Regions from separate parts of the Paenibacillus terrisolis genome, predicted to be linked through region 1. Evidence: a T-box and tRNA genes for the amino acid it is inferred to sense, from the RefSeq annotation. Region 1 holds a T-box; the other regions hold tRNA genes.

What was found. The T-box of region 1 lies ahead of ACI48K_RS10875 (valine--tRNA ligase). A T-box ahead of a tRNA ligase gene usually reads a tRNA of that ligase, here a tRNA-Val.
Region 2: it encodes a tRNA-Val, which carries the amino acid that the T-box ahead of ACI48K_RS10875 (valine--tRNA ligase) is inferred to sense. The anticodon was not compared.
Region 3: it encodes a tRNA-Val, which carries the amino acid that the T-box ahead of ACI48K_RS10875 (valine--tRNA ligase) is inferred to sense. The anticodon was not compared.

Annotation. Positions count from the first base shown of each region.
Region 1 covers NZ_JBKFGG010000009.1:27,442-33,686, forward strand. The annotation lists gene ACI48K_RS10875 (valine--tRNA ligase) at 1-1,742, opposite strand, end outside; T-box leader at 1,884-2,153, opposite strand; gene ACI48K_RS10880 (LysM peptidoglycan-binding domain-containing protein) at 2,319-3,650, opposite strand; gene ACI48K_RS10885 (RluA family pseudouridine synthase) at 3,794-4,654, opposite strand; gene hemL (glutamate-1-semialdehyde 2,1-aminomutase) at 4,699-6,000, opposite strand; gene hemB (porphobilinogen synthase) at 6,031-6,245, opposite strand, start outside.
Region 2 covers NZ_JBKFGG010000003.1:97,283-103,527, reverse strand. The annotation lists gene ACI48K_RS03825 (peroxiredoxin-like family protein) at 1-21, opposite strand, end outside; gene ACI48K_RS03820 (TetR/AcrR family transcriptional regulator) at 192-827, shown strand; gene ACI48K_RS03815 (SDR family oxidoreductase) at 1,464-2,294, opposite strand; gene ACI48K_RS03810 (helix-turn-helix transcriptional regulator) at 2,529-3,359, opposite strand; tRNA gene ACI48K_RS03805 (tRNA-Val) at 3,500-3,572, opposite strand; gene ACI48K_RS03800 (hypothetical protein) at 3,650-3,991, shown strand; gene ACI48K_RS03795 (GNAT family N-acetyltransferase) at 4,180-4,632, shown strand; gene ACI48K_RS03790 (DUF3892 domain-containing protein) at 4,700-4,939, shown strand; gene ACI48K_RS03785 (MBL fold metallo-hydrolase) at 5,026-5,760, opposite strand; gene ACI48K_RS03780 (copper amine oxidase) at 5,947-6,245, shown strand, end outside.
Region 3 covers NZ_JBKFGG010000004.1:100,185-106,429, reverse strand. The annotation lists gene ACI48K_RS04585 (metallophosphoesterase family protein) at 1-389, shown strand, start outside; gene ACI48K_RS04580 (peroxiredoxin-like family protein) at 487-1,131, opposite strand; gene ACI48K_RS04575 (TetR/AcrR family transcriptional regulator) at 1,302-1,937, shown strand; gene ACI48K_RS04570 (SDR family oxidoreductase) at 2,574-3,404, opposite strand; gene ACI48K_RS04565 (helix-turn-helix transcriptional regulator) at 3,639-4,469, opposite strand; tRNA gene ACI48K_RS04560 (tRNA-Val) at 4,610-4,682, opposite strand; gene ACI48K_RS04555 (hypothetical protein) at 4,760-5,101, shown strand; gene ACI48K_RS04550 (GNAT family N-acetyltransferase) at 5,290-5,742, shown strand; gene ACI48K_RS04545 (DUF3892 domain-containing protein) at 5,810-6,049, shown strand; gene ACI48K_RS04540 (MBL fold metallo-hydrolase) at 6,136-6,245, opposite strand, start outside.

The sequences.
Region 1 (6,245 bases):
TGCTCGACGCGTTCCCAACGGAAACGCAAATCCTGCCCCGGGGTGCTGCTGGTTGAAATCATATATCGCATGGCGTCCGCGCCATATTTATCGATAACTTCAAGCGGATCGACACCGTTGCCGAGCGATTTGGACATTTTCCGTCCTTCGCTGTCACGCACAAGACCATGCATGAGAACGTCCTTAAACGGAATTTTGTCCGTAAATTCAAGCGACGTAAAGATCATCCGGGCAACCCAGAAATAAATGATGTCGTAGCCGGTTACCAGCACGTCTGTCGGGAAAAAGCGCTTGAAATCTTCGCTGTCCGTATTCGGCCAGCCCAGCGTGGAAAACGGCCAGAGCGCGGAGCTGAACCAGGTATCGAGCACATCCTCGTCCTGCTTCAAATCGTCACGGCCCAGTTTGGCGCGGGCTTCCTCTTCGCTGCGGGCAACAACCATTTCACCGGTTGCTTCGCAGTACCACGCCGGAATGCGGTGTCCCCACCACAATTGGCGAGATATACACCAGTCACGGACATTTTCGATCCATTGCAAGTAGGTTTTATCGAAACGATCGGGAACAAAGTTAACGCCTTTGCCGGATTTTTGCGCTTCGATCGCCACTTCGGCCAATGGCTTCATCTTCACGAACCACTGCGTGGACAAATACGGTTCTACGACAACGCCCGTACGTTCGCTATGTCCGACTTGATGCACATGATCTTCGATTCTGATCAAAACGCCCATATCCTGCAAATCCTTAACGATTTGCTTACGGCATTCGCTGCGGTCAAGTCCTTGGTACTTGCCGGCGGCGGCATTCATCGTGCCGGTTTCGTCCATAACGGTGATTTGCGGCAAATCATGGCGAAGCCCAACCTCGAAGTCGTTCGGATCATGCGCCGGGGTAATTTTAACCGCGCCGCTGCCGAACTCTTTCTCGACGTATTCATCGGCGATGATCGGAATTTCGCGGTTCACGATCGGCAGCAGCAGCGTCTTGCCGATGAGATGGCCGTAGCGCTCGTCTTTCGGATGAACCGCCACCGCGGTATCGCCGAGCATCGTTTCCGGACGGGTGGTCGCAACCGTAATCGAGCCGCTTCCGTCGGTCAGAGGATACTGCAGGTGATACAGATGACCGTTAACCTCTTTATACTCAACTTCAATATCGGATAACGCCGTACGTGCCGCCGGATCCCAGTTGATGATATATTTGCCCCGGTAGATCAGGCCTTTTTCATAGAGTTTGACGAATACCTCGCGGACCGCTTGCGAGAGCCCTTCGTCAAGCGTAAAACGCTCACGGGAAAAGTCGAGCGAGAAGCCCATTTTCGCCCATTGCTCGTGAATCGTTTCGGCATACTGGTCTTTCCATGCCCACACCTGCTCCAGGAACTTTTCGCGGCCGAGATCGTAGCGCGTAATTCCTTGTTCGCGAAGTTTTTGCTCCACCTTGGTTTGGGTAGCGATGCCCGCATGGTCAGAACCGGGAAGCCATAAAGCGTCAAAACCCTGCATCCGCTTGGTCCGGATCAGGATATCCTGCAGCGTAAAGTCCAAAGCGTGGCCGATATGAAGCATGCCGGTAACGTTTGGCGGCGGAATAACGATCGTAAAAGGTTTGGCTTCCGGTCTTTGACCGGCTTTGAAAAACTCGTTCTCCATCCAGTAGCTGTACCATTTCTGTTCAGCCGCTTTCGGATCATACGTGGTTGGCATTTCTGCCATGGACTGCTGACCTTGGTTTTCTGTCATATATTCGACCTCCATCACAATTAAGCATAGCCTTGAGCAAGCAGCAGCATCCCTTAAGATTTGCGGCAAGGACTTCTTTCGCGTCCGCTCGGCCATGGTTTATCCACTCTTTAAGGCGGAAAACAGAAAAAGCCTCTCGTCGCAAAGGACGAAAGGCTTGCTTTCGCGGTACCACCTTTGTTTCGCAAGGCCCGGAATTCCCAAATCAAATCGGAAAAAGCACCGGCGGCACTCGCGACACTCATGCAAATAACGGCTGCGGCCGGCCTGTTCTAACAATGGCGTTTCAACTGCTCAAACAGGCAACTCCCGGGCGACTTCGGCCAGTTCATCATCCTACGGAATCTTCCAGCGATTCAATCCCGCTCTCTGAAGGGTTCACTGCCTACTCTTCCCATTCGACGTTGATTGTCAAGTCATTTCTTGTTTATCTGTATTATCATATCCCGAATGCGCGCAGGAGTCAATATTTGACACAAAAACGGGCGGCAGGGCCTATAAACACCCGCAAAACAAAAAACTGCGCGAAATCATGCATCGCGCAGTTTTAATAAAGCGTGTCGGCCATGCCGGCGATTATGGAAGGTACAAAACTTGACCTTCCGCCAGATGATGCTCGGAGAGGCGGTTATAAAGCTGCAATTCCCGCGAACTCAAATGATAGCGCTGAGCGATATCATCCAGCGTTTCCTCGCGCTGAACGATAACCAGCCTTACTGTGCGGAACGGGGTTTGTTCCTCCGAATTGCCGATAAACAGGTTCTTCCAGCGCAGCTCTTCGCCGTCGCCCAAGTCGGAGGAAGCTTCGGCAGAAGAGTAGGAGGCCTCGAAGGTTTGCTCGGGCTCGCCCGGAGACCGGTGAGAAATCAGCTTCTTTAATCCGAAAAATTCGCCCGATTCGCTTTCGCTTTTCTTTTTGCTGCCAAGCGCGATTTTAAGCTCCTTTTTCTCTTCCGGCTGCGCCGCTTTCGGAGCCTCCGATTCCCCGGCAACTTCTTCGTTTGCTTCCTCATTGGGTTCGGCTTCGATTTCCGTGCCTTCGACTTCTTCGTTCGCTGTTTCCGTCTCGGCTTCAAAGCCCGGATTTTCCGTTATTGGATGCGCCTCTTCCGCCACCGCTTCCTTAATGCGCTCCTCAATATACTCAGGCTGAGGCTGCGCTTCCGCGAAGGGACGAATTTCCCCTTGAAACCAGACGTTTCCCTCCGGCTCTTGCGCAGGATGAAATTCCTGAATCCCGTAGTGGTTTTCCTGCGGAGCGGATTCCTTGTCCGCCCATAACTTAGGCGTTTGATAAGCGGAATAATCCTCCGTCCATGATAGAACTTCTTCCGGCTCGTCCGCACTCCGCTCTTGCTCCGGCTGTTCTCCGGAGAATGTCTGCCATTCGGCAATACTTTCCGCCGGGAACGAATAAGGCGTTTGGGATTCACCCGCGAAGGCGGCGTCTTCGGTCGTTTCCTCCAAAGCCTCTTCGGCCCGGATGTCCGGCACCACATGCGCCGTCGTAAACTCCCGGTCTTTCCACTCATCCGTTTCGGCCAACAGAGAAGAGGTTTCAACCCCTTGGAGCGACAGCACCCCCGTGATGTTGAGGCTGCGGCTGCTCAGCAAATCCACGTCGAAATTCTCGATTTCCACCGTAATATCTTCCAGTTTGTTCACCCGGCTGAGCGGAATCGTAATTTCGACCGGAATCCAATGCTCCAGTTCGCGGGTTTCCCCGTCCCCCCGGTACAGTCCCGATAACAGTAAATGACCGCGCAGCGCGGCATATTCATCTCCGGGCACCACCTGGATTTTCGGGTAGAGCTCGATTTCCTCCAGTTCCTCGATACCGATCACTTCTTCCGATAAATGAACGCGTTCATAAATATCGAATCGAAGACCATAGGATTGATCAACCAAATGCATTACCTCCCTTCAGCATATCGAAAAAACATGATTCAGCATCCATGATCCAATGACCCAAATCATCACTCGTTTTATCTATATGCTTAAAAAAGAGGCACATGCCTGCTTTTTCCCCGAAACGGCGGCGAATCCCCCAGCTACAGAAGTTTGTCCCTGAGATTTTCCCATGCGGTCGGCCAAGGATCAGAAACCTGGACGGCATCGCTTGTCAGCGGATGGGGAAAAGCAAGGCTTTCTCCATGAAGCGCCTGATAGTGGAGCAGCCTGGTGCTGCCTCCATACAACGCGTCTCCGATTAGGGGATGATCGGCATGGCTCATATGTACACGGATTTGGTGGGTTCGCCCCGTTTCCAAGGTCAAACGTACCAAAGAAGCTTGTCCGTTAGGAAAAGTCTCCAGCAGTTCGACATGGGTGACCGCCGGCTTGCCGGACGATGTAACCCGGCGCCGTTGATTATGATGCCGGTCCCGGCCGATCGGCTGATCGATCCTGATCAACTCGGAACCGACAATCCCCTGGACAAAAGCAACGTATGTGCGCCCGATTTCCTTGCGGCTCATCGCCTCGTCCAGCTTAAGCTGAGCGTATTCGTTTTTGGCATACAGCACCGGCCCGGACGTGTTTTCGTCGAGACGGTGGATATGCGCGGGAGCAACCGGTTCACCACGCAGGGAATACAGCGCGGAAACCATGTTGGCCAGTGTAGCTTGGGACCCGCCAACGCCGTCCGGATGCACTTTGACGCCGGCGGGTTTATGGACAACGAGGCAAAAATCATCCTCGTATAAAATGGAAAGCTCCCGTTCATAGGGAGCGTATTGCGATGTTTTGGGCGGAAAGAGGTGCAGGCGAAGCCGGTCGCCGGCAAGCTTGATGCCGTTTTCCGCCAGAAGGCGGCGCAGCAGCTTGGAAGGGGCGCCCAGCGACCCTTCCAGCCAAGACACGGTGGCTTCGAGCCGGTCGCCGGTTTCCGTGCGGGACGGCTTTCCCGGCATGAGCTCAAGCCATTCCCCGCGCCGAACCGCGGATACCGAGGGGCTCACAGCTTTTGCAGCGCGAGGCGATGGGCCTCGATCGTCGCTTCGATATCCTCGTCCGTATGTACCCCTGAAACGAACATGCCTTCAAACTGCGACGGCGCCACGCTGATCCCTTCTTCCACCATCGCGGCGAAATACCGGCGGAACAGGTCGAGATCGCTGCTCTTGGCCGCCGCGTAATTGATGACGTTTTGTTCGGTAAAAAACGGGCAAACCATGGAGCCGACGCGGTTGATCGTACACGGGATCCCGCGCACTTCGGCATTTTTCGCAAAGCCGGCTTCGAGCTTCGCGGATAATCTCTCCAGGCGGTCATAAACCTCCGGAGTAAGCAGGGACAGCGTTGTAAAGCCGGCCACCATCGCCAGCGGATTGCCGCTCAGTGTACCCGCTTGATAAATCGGACCCGACGGAGCAATTTGCTCCATGATTTCCCTTTTCCCGCCATAGGCTCCAACCGGCAGCCCGCCCCCGATGACCTTACCCAGGCAGGTCAAATCCGGAGAAATGCCGAAGCGGCCCTGCGCGCAGTTCAGACCCACGCGGAAGCCGGTCATCACTTCGTCGAAAATCAAAACGCTGCCATATTGCGTCGTCAAACGGCGCAGGCCTTCGAGAAATCCCGGCAGTGGGGGCACAACCCCCATATTCCCGGCAACCGGCTCCACGATTACTCCGGCGATTTCTTCTCCGAAGCGTTCAAAAGCCAGTTCTACGGATTCCAGATCGTTATAGGGCACCGCAACCGTATTGGCGGCCACGCCTTCGGGAACACCCGGACTGTCCGGCAGGCCAAGGGTGGCCACGCCGGAGCCGGCCTTGATTAACAGGCTGTCGGCATGTCCGTGATAGGAACCTTCGAATTTCAGAATTTTGCTGCGCCCGGTGTACCCTCTCGCCAAACGAATAGCGCTCATGGTCGCCTCCGTTCCGGAATTCACCATCCGCACAATGTCGATCGACGGCACGCGCTCAACGACCAGCTTGGCCATTTCCGTTTCCAGTAAGGTCGGAGCGCCAAAGCTTGTCCCTTTGGCCGCGACCTCCTGCAGCGCTTTGACAACCTCCGGGTGGGCATGCCCCATAATCAGCGGCCCCCAAGAGCATACATAATCAATGAAGTTGTTTCCGTCGATATCATAAACCCGGGAGCCCACCCCATGATCGATGTACATCGGTGTCATACCAACGGATTTGAATGCCCGAACGGGGCTGTTCACTCCGCCCGGCAGCACTTTTTTCGCTTCCTCAAAAGCCTGCCGCGACCGTTCTTCACTGCGGCGTCCTATCGTTTCATTCATTTCGAGAGTCACTCCTCGCCGAATTAGTCTTTATTTCCCTTCGCGCAGCCAGCGCGCCATATCCTTGGCAAAATAAGTGATGATAATGTCCGCGCCGGCGCGTTTCATCCCGAGCAGCATTTCCGTTACGATTGCGCGTTCGTTGATCCAGCCCTGCCGCGCGGCAGCCTTCACCATCGAGTATTCGCCGCTGACGTTATAAGCGACGAGCGGTAGGTCAAACTGGTCTCGCAGCATACGAAGAA
Region 2 (6,245 bases), on a different contig from region 1:
CATAACTTCGTTTAAAGACATGAAAATCTCTCCTTTGCGCTCTGTGGATGCCCCAATACGTGTTGGAGATTGCTGGCATCCGCCGCGTTTTTTGATATATTTTTTTGGAGCGTTTACTCCATTCCTACCCGCGATTCCATCATATGGGTAAAATTCTGGATTGTCAACTCCATTTTTGTTATGATGTGCGTATGAACAATTCAATCGAAACCAAAACCAAAGCCAATACGGCTAAATTGACCAATAAGGGAAAAGAAACGCGCGGCCGCATCGTGGCCGCGGCCGCAGAGCTGATCCTGGGGCGGGGCGTTTCCGGAACAAGCGTGGAGGATGTGCAAAAGGCGGCGAAGGTGAGCGCTTCGCAGCTGTACCACTATTTTAAAGAAAAGAGGGAGTTAGTCTTAGCGGTTATTGATTATCAGTCCGATACGGTACTTGGGGGGCAGCAGTCGTTCTTCGACCATTTCGACAGTTTTGAAGCGCTTGAGGCATGGAGGGACGCCATCGTCGAGAGCCAGAGCAAGCAGCATTTCCTGGGCGGTTGTCCGATCGGTTCTTTGGCCAGCGAGCTGTCAGAAAAAGAGCCGGAAGCTCGCTTTGAGCTCGCCTCCTGCTTTGCCAAATGGGAGGAGGAGCTTCGCAAAGGGCTTCGCCTCATGCATGAACGAGGAGTCCTGCGACCCGAAGCGGAACCCGACCGTTTGGCCCTGGCACTGCTGACCGCTCTGCAGGGAGGGCTGCTGCTGTCCCAGGTCCGCCGTGAGCCCGGCCCGCTGATTGCGGGACTGGACACGATGATCGCGCATATTCGCTCGTTTGCGGCGTAAGTCGCAGTGAGGGCAAGTGGCGAACTGGGCGGACTATTGAGCTTTTTGATCGTTATGCGCGGGTATGTGGCAGCGGTTAGGGGAATCGCGTGTTGCATGAAGTGCTCGGGATGGAAGCTCGCAGGCATTAACCATGTTACCATGGTGAACTATGCGAGAAGAGAACATGGAGCCCAGTGTACGGCACAGCCGCATAAGCCTGTTTCCATGGCAGACTCTAACGAATCGTAGACACCTTATTTTCGCGCAAAATAGCCCCATTTCAAACCTAACGGACTCAAAAGTCGTTATTTCGGCTAAATCGGCAGCAAAAGCCTGCTAATCGGCGAAATAAGATCATCTGAGTCCGTTAAACTGCTCGCATGATTCAAATTTCAAAAATAAGGGTTATACGATCCGTTAGGGCTTTAATTTCGACGTCACTCGCCGGCATTAACTTCGTTATTGGGGAAATAAGAACATGCAATCGCCCATTTTGAACCCAATCGGCACCGTCTTTGTTCCCGTATGAAGTACTGAGCCTGCCCGTGATTGGTATAGCGATATTCTGGAGCTTGAAATTAGCGGCGAGATTCAATAATGGTTTGTACATGCCAATTGGAGCGGACGGTAGGTACTGGATCCGTTGCACGGTGTTCAGACATCGGTAGAATAGGACAATTCTTTTTGTGCTTCCAAATCTGCCAGCCTTGACGTTAGAGCTGCCTTTATTTCCTCATAAGCATCGCTGCCCAAAGCTAAACGCAAAGGGCCATTTCCTTCGTCAACACGTTGAATGATGACTTTTGCCATCTTCTGCGGATCGCCGAGGAGCGTATCTATGCCTTCTTTGGTACTGTAATATCTAATGAATTCCCTGGCGGGTTGATCGTGGTATGCCTCCAATTCTTGTTCAATTACGCCATTTGCGGAAAAAAATCCAGTTCGAATTCCGCCGGGTTCTATCATTGTGAGCTTAATATTAAATGGAGCCGCTTCTTTGGCAAGCGCCTCAAAAGCTCCTTCAACCGCCCATTTGGAAGCACTGTACAATCCTAAACCCGGACCGGAGATTTGTCCGACCATGCTTGCAATTTGAACAATATGGCCTTTGCCTAGGGCTCTGAAATAGGGCATAAAAGCGCGGGCGACTCGCAGCGATCCCAAAAAATTAGTTTGAAACAAGTGCTCGATTTGATCGTCACTCGCTTCCTCCACAGCCCCATACATTCCATATCCGGCATTGTTTACTAAAATATCAATGGTTCCGAGATCTTCTATCGCTCGGTTCACAGCCTGTTTAATAGATTGTGGTTCCGTTAAATCAAGCGTTGTCCGCCATAAATTTAGACCATACTTTTTCTGCAATTCATCGAGTGCTTGCGGTTTGCGCACTGTAGCGGCAACACGATCTCCTCTCTCAAGCAATACCTCCAGCATTGGATATGCCAATCCGCCATTCGCTCCAGTAATAAACCATGTTTTCATAAGAATTCCTCCTTTTTGTCGCTGCTACTAATTATAGCGACGGTTATGGAGGTTAGCCGCAGTATGTTTATGCTAGTAATATAATTACCACTTTATAATTGAGCATTCTATTAATAGAAATGATGCCTGCCCAGGATTTATATACAAAAGAATCCATGAACAATGTCGAAGCTGGATTTCAGCCTGTACGTTTCATGGACTCTGTAAAAATGACTATTTTAAAGTTCATGTGTTTTATGCTAGCAGTGACATTAACTTTTCCTCCGTTTCTACGCTAGCAGGCGTATATATACTCCAGTGTAAAGTTGGATTGCCGTCAACGGATAAAGAATGTGCTTGAAATTCCAATAAGCCAACCTCCGGGTGTTGAAAAATTCCACAGGTAATCTTCTTCTGCTCTACGTCATGCTGCTCCCATAATGATTTGAATTCTGCATATTTCTCGCATAGCCATCCGGCTCTCTCGAGGTACTCCGGATGATCCGGGTGACGATCGCATACCCCGCGAAATACCGCCACACTGTACGAGATAAATTCATCACGGTTTACCATTTGCTCCCTGATTTTTTCATCAGAAAAAATAATATTCAACATATAGCGTTCTTCTTTAAGCCATGCATTGAAGTCAGAGATAACCATCTCCGCTGCTTTGTTCCAAGCTAATACTTCTGTGCTGTCGTTTATAATAAAGGATGGATAGCTAAGCTGTTCCACAGCTGAATACAAAGAAGTACTGTCTTCTTCCTCATCTTCATCAATATCTTCTTGGGAGCGCAAGCTGCCAAGCTCCGATAGATCGATTAGGTGCATGAGCTCATCTTTATTCAATTGCAGAGCCTTTCCAATATTCCGTAAAATTTCTTCGGAGGGCTTAACATCCCGTCCCTGCTCCAACCATGTATAATAAGTAGTGCTCACATTAGCCATATAAGCGACTTCTTCTCTGCGTAAGCCAGGCGTCCTTCGTCTAGTTGTCTCTGTGATTCCGACTTTTTCCGGTTGTAGGCGTTCTCTTCTTGATTTTAAGAATTGACCAAGCACTTTTGATGAATGGGTATTATTCATTGTATTTTGTCTCCTTTTTGAGAACTTTAATGTGATACTGCTCAACTTATATTTTAACTTCCAGGTAGAATGCCTTTTTATCTTTACTTATGAAGTATAGAAAAAGCAAAGAACCCTTACAACGTAAGGGTTCTTTCTTATGATCTGCAGAGGGCTCGAACCTCTGACCCCCACCCTGTCAAGATGGTGCTCTCCCAGCTGAGCTAGCAGATCAGATTATAGTGAAGACAAAATTTATCATATCAAGATGGCAGGCTTCTGTCAACTTTTTTTGTATAAAAGGCGGCGGGTTGGGACATCAATGGAATAACTTCAGATCGGTGCAGAAAGGAATTGAAATGATGCAGTTTTTCAAAGCTTTGAATCGTCATAGCTCAAAAAGAAACGGGGTTTCCGGAAGTGGAGAGACCGGATTTACGACGTCGTTTGTCGCCGTGTTAACCACCGTTGCCGTCAGCTTTCTGACATTGGCGCTTCTCAGCGCTTGCAGCCTGGAATCCATTCAGGAGACGATGAACCGGCAAACGCGGAGCTTCCCATGGAGTTTCGGAACATCGGTTTCCGACGACGTGTACTCCCCGACCATTACGAAAGACGTTTATTCCAAAGAAAGCATGGTCCCGCTGGATTAGAATATAACGGCAACGTCTGACACCACGTTTGCTGCGTTAGCCGCAACCATTGAAGCTTTATCTCACCCTCCGATTTTCCAGTTCGCCAAGATTGCATATATCATATCGAACTATACATGATATCAAAAATTTTGTATAATAATGCAATTAGCGAACATTAGGTTTCGGTCATCCTGGGAGGGAAATTTATGGCAGCAGCAACAATCATTCCGGTGAAAACGGACGAGTATTTAAAGCGTTGTCTGGAGATCCGCAAGGAAGTTTTTGTGGAGGAACAGAAGGTGCCGATTGAACTGGAAATTGACGAGTACGACACAATCGGGCCGGATGTTCATCATCTCCTGATTGAAATAGATGGGGCTTATGCGGCAACGGGAAGATTGATTTATTACAAAGATAACTCGGCCAAAATGCAGCGGATTGCGGTTCGCCAAACGTTTCGGTCGCAGGGGATCGGCAAAATACTGCTGCTCGCCCTGGAAGAGCTGGGACGCGAACTTGGCCTGACGAAATCGGTATTGGACGCGCAGTGTCACGCCGAACGGTTTTACGCTAAGCTGGGCTATACCACGATTTCCGCCGAGCCGTTCGACGATGCCGGTATTCCGCATGTGCGGATGGAAAAACCGCTGAAAGCCTAAATAAATGGTTTTCTGAAAATCAGGGCACGCTATACACATATCCCAAGCTAAGGAGATGTGATATACGATGGCCTTGAATACAAGAGAAACGTTTATCGCCGTCCGCAAAAATGGCGATGGCGACCTGGAAGCTTTTAAAACCTCCAGCGGCCGCGTCCTCGATTATGAGCAGGCGCTGAAGGAAGTCAAAGCGGGGGCTATTGCCGGCGTAAACCTATTTAAAGGAAGAGACGGGGAAATGCATATCCGCGGCGACGCCGACGGAGATCCGACCAACAACCTCGACGCCTTGCCAAGTTTTGACTAAGTCGCACGCAACCGAAGGCCTCTATCGGTAAAACCAAACACCCTCTTGAATTTTAACATTCGAGAGGGTGTTTTTTTCAATTTCAACTAAACCGTATAAATTTGATGCTGCCGCAGAAAATCCATTTCCCCGGTGGCCCCGATGAATGATTCCATCTCGTCCCCGTAATGCATTAAGGAGATCAGGCTGCGAATTTCGGGAGGCAGGGACAGCAGCTCCTGAAGCGTTGTATGTACTTCACCGGGCCCGGTCAGCTGGACTTCGTGCAAAATTTTGCGGCAGCCCCGTTCCGTGACCAATTTGGCCAGCAACTCAGGCTGGAATTTCATGTCCGCGCTGTAAAAGATATCATCGTTAATATATAGCGAGTAGCTAAGCTTACCCCGAATATGTGGCGTCTCCATGATCTCCGCCTTCAAGCTCCGCGACAATGGGGTAGCCGCACCTTCCTTCAAGAGCCGGACCTCGAAGGCGTCTTCCAAAGAGGCGATGCCGTCCTGTGAAAGTCCGCCCTTTAATGTATTTTCCCACAGCGGCCCAGCCAGTTTTTCGGGAACATAAAGAATCGGCTTTCGGCCCACGACGTATTTCATGCGGAAAGCCAGTTCCTCGAGCCCGCCGACATGATCGGCGTGAGTGTGCGTAACGAGGATGGCATCGATCTCTTCGAGCGGTTGTCCCAATTGATGAAGCGAAAGCGGAGCCGTAATTCCGCAATCGATCAGCAGCGTAAAATCCTCCGACGATAAGAGTGCGTTATTGTTAAAGTACTTTTTGGCGAAAGCTCCGCCCGTTCCCAGCATCCGAAGCATAAGTGCCACGTTAACTTCATCCTCCTTGCAAAGATCCGCTTTTTACCCTAAATGTACACGATTTGTCCCGGAAACGAAAGCAACTAGCGCGGGATCTCAAAAAAAATGCCATTATTCGTAGAGAAGACCGCAACTTGGACTCCTCGTTAGAGTATAATTTTACATCAACATGAATCATATGGAGGGGTTCATTACATGAAATGGAGAAGAGTTGCATTACTCGTTGTTGCTTTCTCTCTGATGGGCGGTTCCTTGCTATTCGCCGACGCGGCTTCCCAGAAGGTTAAATTCTTATTAAATGGTAGCGAAATAGAAGACGGCGGGTACGTGGTTGATGGTAAGACTTACGTTCCTGTTCGCAATCTTGACGGATTGGTTGAGTATGATGATGCCTCTAAAACGGTAAAATATTATAAACCGAACGTACATCTGTCCCTGTGGCAGACGGACGATAAAATGTTCGGAGACGTGAAGGAAACAGCCAAAATCAAGTT
Region 3 (6,245 bases), on a different contig from region 1:
CGGATCACCCTGTCTTCGTATTCCTGCATCAGCCGCTCAAAAATACGACGGCAGGTTCGTACGAAGCGCAGGAATGGTACGGCGTGACCGAGGATGAAGAGCTGAGAGCCGTGCTTGCCAAACATCCGCAGGCGATTTTGTTTACCGGCCACACCCATTGGGAGATGGAAGCGCCGAATAATTATTTTGGCAGCGAGGGCAGGTTACCGGCCATGTTTAATGCCGCTTCGGTCGCTTATTTGTGGACCGATGCCGATGAACATAAGGACGGAAGCCAAGGATATTACGTTGAAATTTACGAAGACCGCGTTGAGGTCAAGGGGCGAGACTTCGCCCGGGGCGAATGGGTCGACTCGGCCAGGTACCGGGTGGAATATCCGCGGAAGTGATTTGGGCAGCATCTAGAAGTACAAAGGGACAACCTGGAGGCCATTTTTAATGGCGGCGGGTTGTCCCTTTCCATATGTTAAACCTTAGGGGTGGGCCTCACAATTTTCTCAACTGAGCCAGAATTTCATGCGGCTCTTGACGTTTCATAAAATCGGGTTGGACATACGCCGAACGGATAATGCCGCTTTCGTCGATCATGAAGGTGGAAGGAATGGGAAGAATCCAGCGGTCGGTTGCGTTGTACTCCGCCAGATCAATACCGAGCAGGTTTTGAGTCAGATCCCGTATGTACTCCGGCACGTCAAACAGAATATTGTATTTGGCTGCAACCAAGCCGTTCGTATCGCTGAGCACTTGGAAGCTCAAGCTTTCTTTTTCCTTCTGGGACAGCGTGTTGTCGGGGCTTTGCGGACTGATGGCGATCAGTTGGCCGCCAAGCGCCTGGATCTCCGGCAAAATCTTCTCATAGGCCCGCATCTGCATATTGCAGTAAGGACACCAGCCCCCGCGGTAAAAAGTTAAGACCACCGGGCCTTTGGCGAGCTCATCATATAAATTGACGGGTTCCCCTAACGGATTGACCAGGTTAAAATCCTTCGCTTTGTCTCCTTCCCGTAAACCATAGGCGATGCCCGATTCTTGCTGCTCCCGGATCATCCGAAACATTTCGCCGTGAACCTCAGCCGGCGTGTTGGCGATGAATTGTTGTTTCTCCGCTTCCATAACTTCGTTTAAAGACATGAAAATCTCTCCTTTGCGCTCTGTGGATGCCCCAATACGTGTTGGAGATTGCTGGCATCCGCCGCGTTTTTTGATATATTTTTTTGGAGCGTTTACTCCATTCCTACCCGCGATTCCATCATATGGGTAAAATTCTGGATTGTCAACTCCATTTTTGTTATGATGTGCGTATGAACAATTCAATCGAAACCAAAACCAAAGCCAATACGGCTAAATTGACCAATAAGGGAAAAGAAACGCGCGGCCGCATCGTGGCCGCGGCCGCAGAGCTGATCCTGGGGCGGGGCGTTTCCGGAACAAGCGTGGAGGATGTGCAAAAGGCGGCGAAGGTGAGCGCTTCGCAGCTGTACCACTATTTTAAAGAAAAGAGGGAGTTAGTCTTAGCGGTTATTGATTATCAGTCCGATACGGTACTTGGGGGGCAGCAGTCGTTCTTCGACCATTTCGACAGTTTTGAAGCGCTTGAGGCATGGAGGGACGCCATCGTCGAGAGCCAGAGCAAGCAGCATTTCCTGGGCGGTTGTCCGATCGGTTCTTTGGCCAGCGAGCTGTCAGAAAAAGAGCCGGAAGCTCGCTTTGAGCTCGCCTCCTGCTTTGCCAAATGGGAGGAGGAGCTTCGCAAAGGGCTTCGCCTCATGCATGAACGAGGAGTCCTGCGACCCGAAGCGGAACCCGACCGTTTGGCCCTGGCACTGCTGACCGCTCTGCAGGGAGGGCTGCTGCTGTCCCAGGTCCGCCGTGAGCCCGGCCCGCTGATTGCGGGACTGGACACGATGATCGCGCATATTCGCTCGTTTGCGGCGTAAGTCGCAGTGAGGGCAAGTGGCGAACTGGGCGGACTATTGAGCTTTTTGATCGTTATGCGCGGGTATGTGGCAGCGGTTAGGGGAATCGCGTGTTGCATGAAGTGCTCGGGATGGAAGCTCGCAGGCATTAACCATGTTACCATGGTGAACTATGCGAGAAGAGAACATGGAGCCCAGTGTACGGCACAGCCGCATAAGCCTGTTTCCATGGCAGACTCTAACGAATCGTAGACACCTTATTTTCGCGCAAAATAGCCCCATTTCAAACCTAACGGACTCAAAAGTCGTTATTTCGGCTAAATCGGCAGCAAAAGCCTGCTAATCGGCGAAATAAGATCATCTGAGTCCGTTAAACTGCTCGCATGATTCAAATTTCAAAAATAAGGGTTATACGATCCGTTAGGGCTTTAATTTCGACGTCACTCGCCGGCATTAACTTCGTTATTGGGGAAATAAGAACATGCAATCGCCCATTTTGAACCCAATCGGCACCGTCTTTGTTCCCGTATGAAGTACTGAGCCTGCCCGTGATTGGTATAGCGATATTCTGGAGCTTGAAATTAGCGGCGAGATTCAATAATGGTTTGTACATGCCAATTGGAGCGGACGGTAGGTACTGGATCCGTTGCACGGTGTTCAGACATCGGTAGAATAGGACAATTCTTTTTGTGCTTCCAAATCTGCCAGCCTTGACGTTAGAGCTGCCTTTATTTCCTCATAAGCATCGCTGCCCAAAGCTAAACGCAAAGGGCCATTTCCTTCGTCAACACGTTGAATGATGACTTTTGCCATCTTCTGCGGATCGCCGAGGAGCGTATCTATGCCTTCTTTGGTACTGTAATATCTAATGAATTCCCTGGCGGGTTGATCGTGGTATGCCTCCAATTCTTGTTCAATTACGCCATTTGCGGAAAAAAATCCAGTTCGAATTCCGCCGGGTTCTATCATTGTGAGCTTAATATTAAATGGAGCCGCTTCTTTGGCAAGCGCCTCAAAAGCTCCTTCAACCGCCCATTTGGAAGCACTGTACAATCCTAAACCCGGACCGGAGATTTGTCCGACCATGCTTGCAATTTGAACAATATGGCCTTTGCCTAGGGCTCTGAAATAGGGCATAAAAGCGCGGGCGACTCGCAGCGATCCCAAAAAATTAGTTTGAAACAAGTGCTCGATTTGATCGTCACTCGCTTCCTCCACAGCCCCATACATTCCATATCCGGCATTGTTTACTAAAATATCAATGGTTCCGAGATCTTCTATCGCTCGGTTCACAGCCTGTTTAATAGATTGTGGTTCCGTTAAATCAAGCGTTGTCCGCCATAAATTTAGACCATACTTTTTCTGCAATTCATCGAGTGCTTGCGGTTTGCGCACTGTAGCGGCAACACGATCTCCTCTCTCAAGCAATACCTCCAGCATTGGATATGCCAATCCGCCATTCGCTCCAGTAATAAACCATGTTTTCATAAGAATTCCTCCTTTTTGTCGCTGCTACTAATTATAGCGACGGTTATGGAGGTTAGCCGCAGTATGTTTATGCTAGTAATATAATTACCACTTTATAATTGAGCATTCTATTAATAGAAATGATGCCTGCCCAGGATTTATATACAAAAGAATCCATGAACAATGTCGAAGCTGGATTTCAGCCTGTACGTTTCATGGACTCTGTAAAAATGACTATTTTAAAGTTCATGTGTTTTATGCTAGCAGTGACATTAACTTTTCCTCCGTTTCTACGCTAGCAGGCGTATATATACTCCAGTGTAAAGTTGGATTGCCGTCAACGGATAAAGAATGTGCTTGAAATTCCAATAAGCCAACCTCCGGGTGTTGAAAAATTCCACAGGTAATCTTCTTCTGCTCTACGTCATGCTGCTCCCATAATGATTTGAATTCTGCATATTTCTCGCATAGCCATCCGGCTCTCTCGAGGTACTCCGGATGATCCGGGTGACGATCGCATACCCCGCGAAATACCGCCACACTGTACGAGATAAATTCATCACGGTTTACCATTTGCTCCCTGATTTTTTCATCAGAAAAAATAATATTCAACATATAGCGTTCTTCTTTAAGCCATGCATTGAAGTCAGAGATAACCATCTCCGCTGCTTTGTTCCAAGCTAATACTTCTGTGCTGTCGTTTATAATAAAGGATGGATAGCTAAGCTGTTCCACAGCTGAATACAAAGAAGTACTGTCTTCTTCCTCATCTTCATCAATATCTTCTTGGGAGCGCAAGCTGCCAAGCTCCGATAGATCGATTAGGTGCATGAGCTCATCTTTATTCAATTGCAGAGCCTTTCCAATATTCCGTAAAATTTCTTCGGAGGGCTTAACATCCCGTCCCTGCTCCAACCATGTATAATAAGTAGTGCTCACATTAGCCATATAAGCGACTTCTTCTCTGCGTAAGCCAGGCGTCCTTCGTCTAGTTGTCTCTGTGATTCCGACTTTTTCCGGTTGTAGGCGTTCTCTTCTTGATTTTAAGAATTGACCAAGCACTTTTGATGAATGGGTATTATTCATTGTATTTTGTCTCCTTTTTGAGAACTTTAATGTGATACTGCTCAACTTATATTTTAACTTCCAGGTAGAATGCCTTTTTATCTTTACTTATGAAGTATAGAAAAAGCAAAGAACCCTTACAACGTAAGGGTTCTTTCTTATGATCTGCAGAGGGCTCGAACCTCTGACCCCCACCCTGTCAAGATGGTGCTCTCCCAGCTGAGCTAGCAGATCAGATTATAGTGAAGACAAAATTTATCATATCAAGATGGCAGGCTTCTGTCAACTTTTTTTGTATAAAAGGCGGCGGGTTGGGACATCAATGGAATAACTTCAGATCGGTGCAGAAAGGAATTGAAATGATGCAGTTTTTCAAAGCTTTGAATCGTCATAGCTCAAAAAGAAACGGGGTTTCCGGAAGTGGAGAGACCGGATTTACGACGTCGTTTGTCGCCGTGTTAACCACCGTTGCCGTCAGCTTTCTGACATTGGCGCTTCTCAGCGCTTGCAGCCTGGAATCCATTCAGGAGACGATGAACCGGCAAACGCGGAGCTTCCCATGGAGTTTCGGAACATCGGTTTCCGACGACGTGTACTCCCCGACCATTACGAAAGACGTTTATTCCAAAGAAAGCATGGTCCCGCTGGATTAGAATATAACGGCAACGTCTGACACCACGTTTGCTGCGTTAGCCGCAACCATTGAAGCTTTATCTCACCCTCCGATTTTCCAGTTCGCCAAGATTGCATATATCATATCGAACTATACATGATATCAAAAATTTTGTATAATAATGCAATTAGCGAACATTAGGTTTCGGTCATCCTGGGAGGGAAATTTATGGCAGCAGCAACAATCATTCCGGTGAAAACGGACGAGTATTTAAAGCGTTGTCTGGAGATCCGCAAGGAAGTTTTTGTGGAGGAACAGAAGGTGCCGATTGAACTGGAAATTGACGAGTACGACACAATCGGGCCGGATGTTCATCATCTCCTGATTGAAATAGATGGGGCTTATGCGGCAACGGGAAGATTGATTTATTACAAAGATAACTCGGCCAAAATGCAGCGGATTGCGGTTCGCCAAACGTTTCGGTCGCAGGGGATCGGCAAAATACTGCTGCTCGCCCTGGAAGAGCTGGGACGCGAACTTGGCCTGACGAAATCGGTATTGGACGCGCAGTGTCACGCCGAACGGTTTTACGCTAAGCTGGGCTATACCACGATTTCCGCCGAGCCGTTCGACGATGCCGGTATTCCGCATGTGCGGATGGAAAAACCGCTGAAAGCCTAAATAAATGGTTTTCTGAAAATCAGGGCACGCTATACACATATCCCAAGCTAAGGAGATGTGATATACGATGGCCTTGAATACAAGAGAAACGTTTATCGCCGTCCGCAAAAATGGCGATGGCGACCTGGAAGCTTTTAAAACCTCCAGCGGCCGCGTCCTCGATTATGAGCAGGCGCTGAAGGAAGTCAAAGCGGGGGCTATTGCCGGCGTAAACCTATTTAAAGGAAGAGACGGGGAAATGCATATCCGCGGCGACGCCGACGGAGATCCGACCAACAACCTCGACGCCTTGCCAAGTTTTGACTAAGTCGCACGCAACCGAAGGCCTCTATCGGTAAAACCAAACACCCTCTTGAATTTTAACATTCGAGAGGGTGTTTTTTTCAATTTCAACTAAACCGTATAAATTTGATGCTGCCGCAGAAAATCCATTTCCCCGGTGGCCCCGATGAATGATTCCATCTCGTCCCCGTAATGCATTAAGGAGATCAGGCTGCGAATTT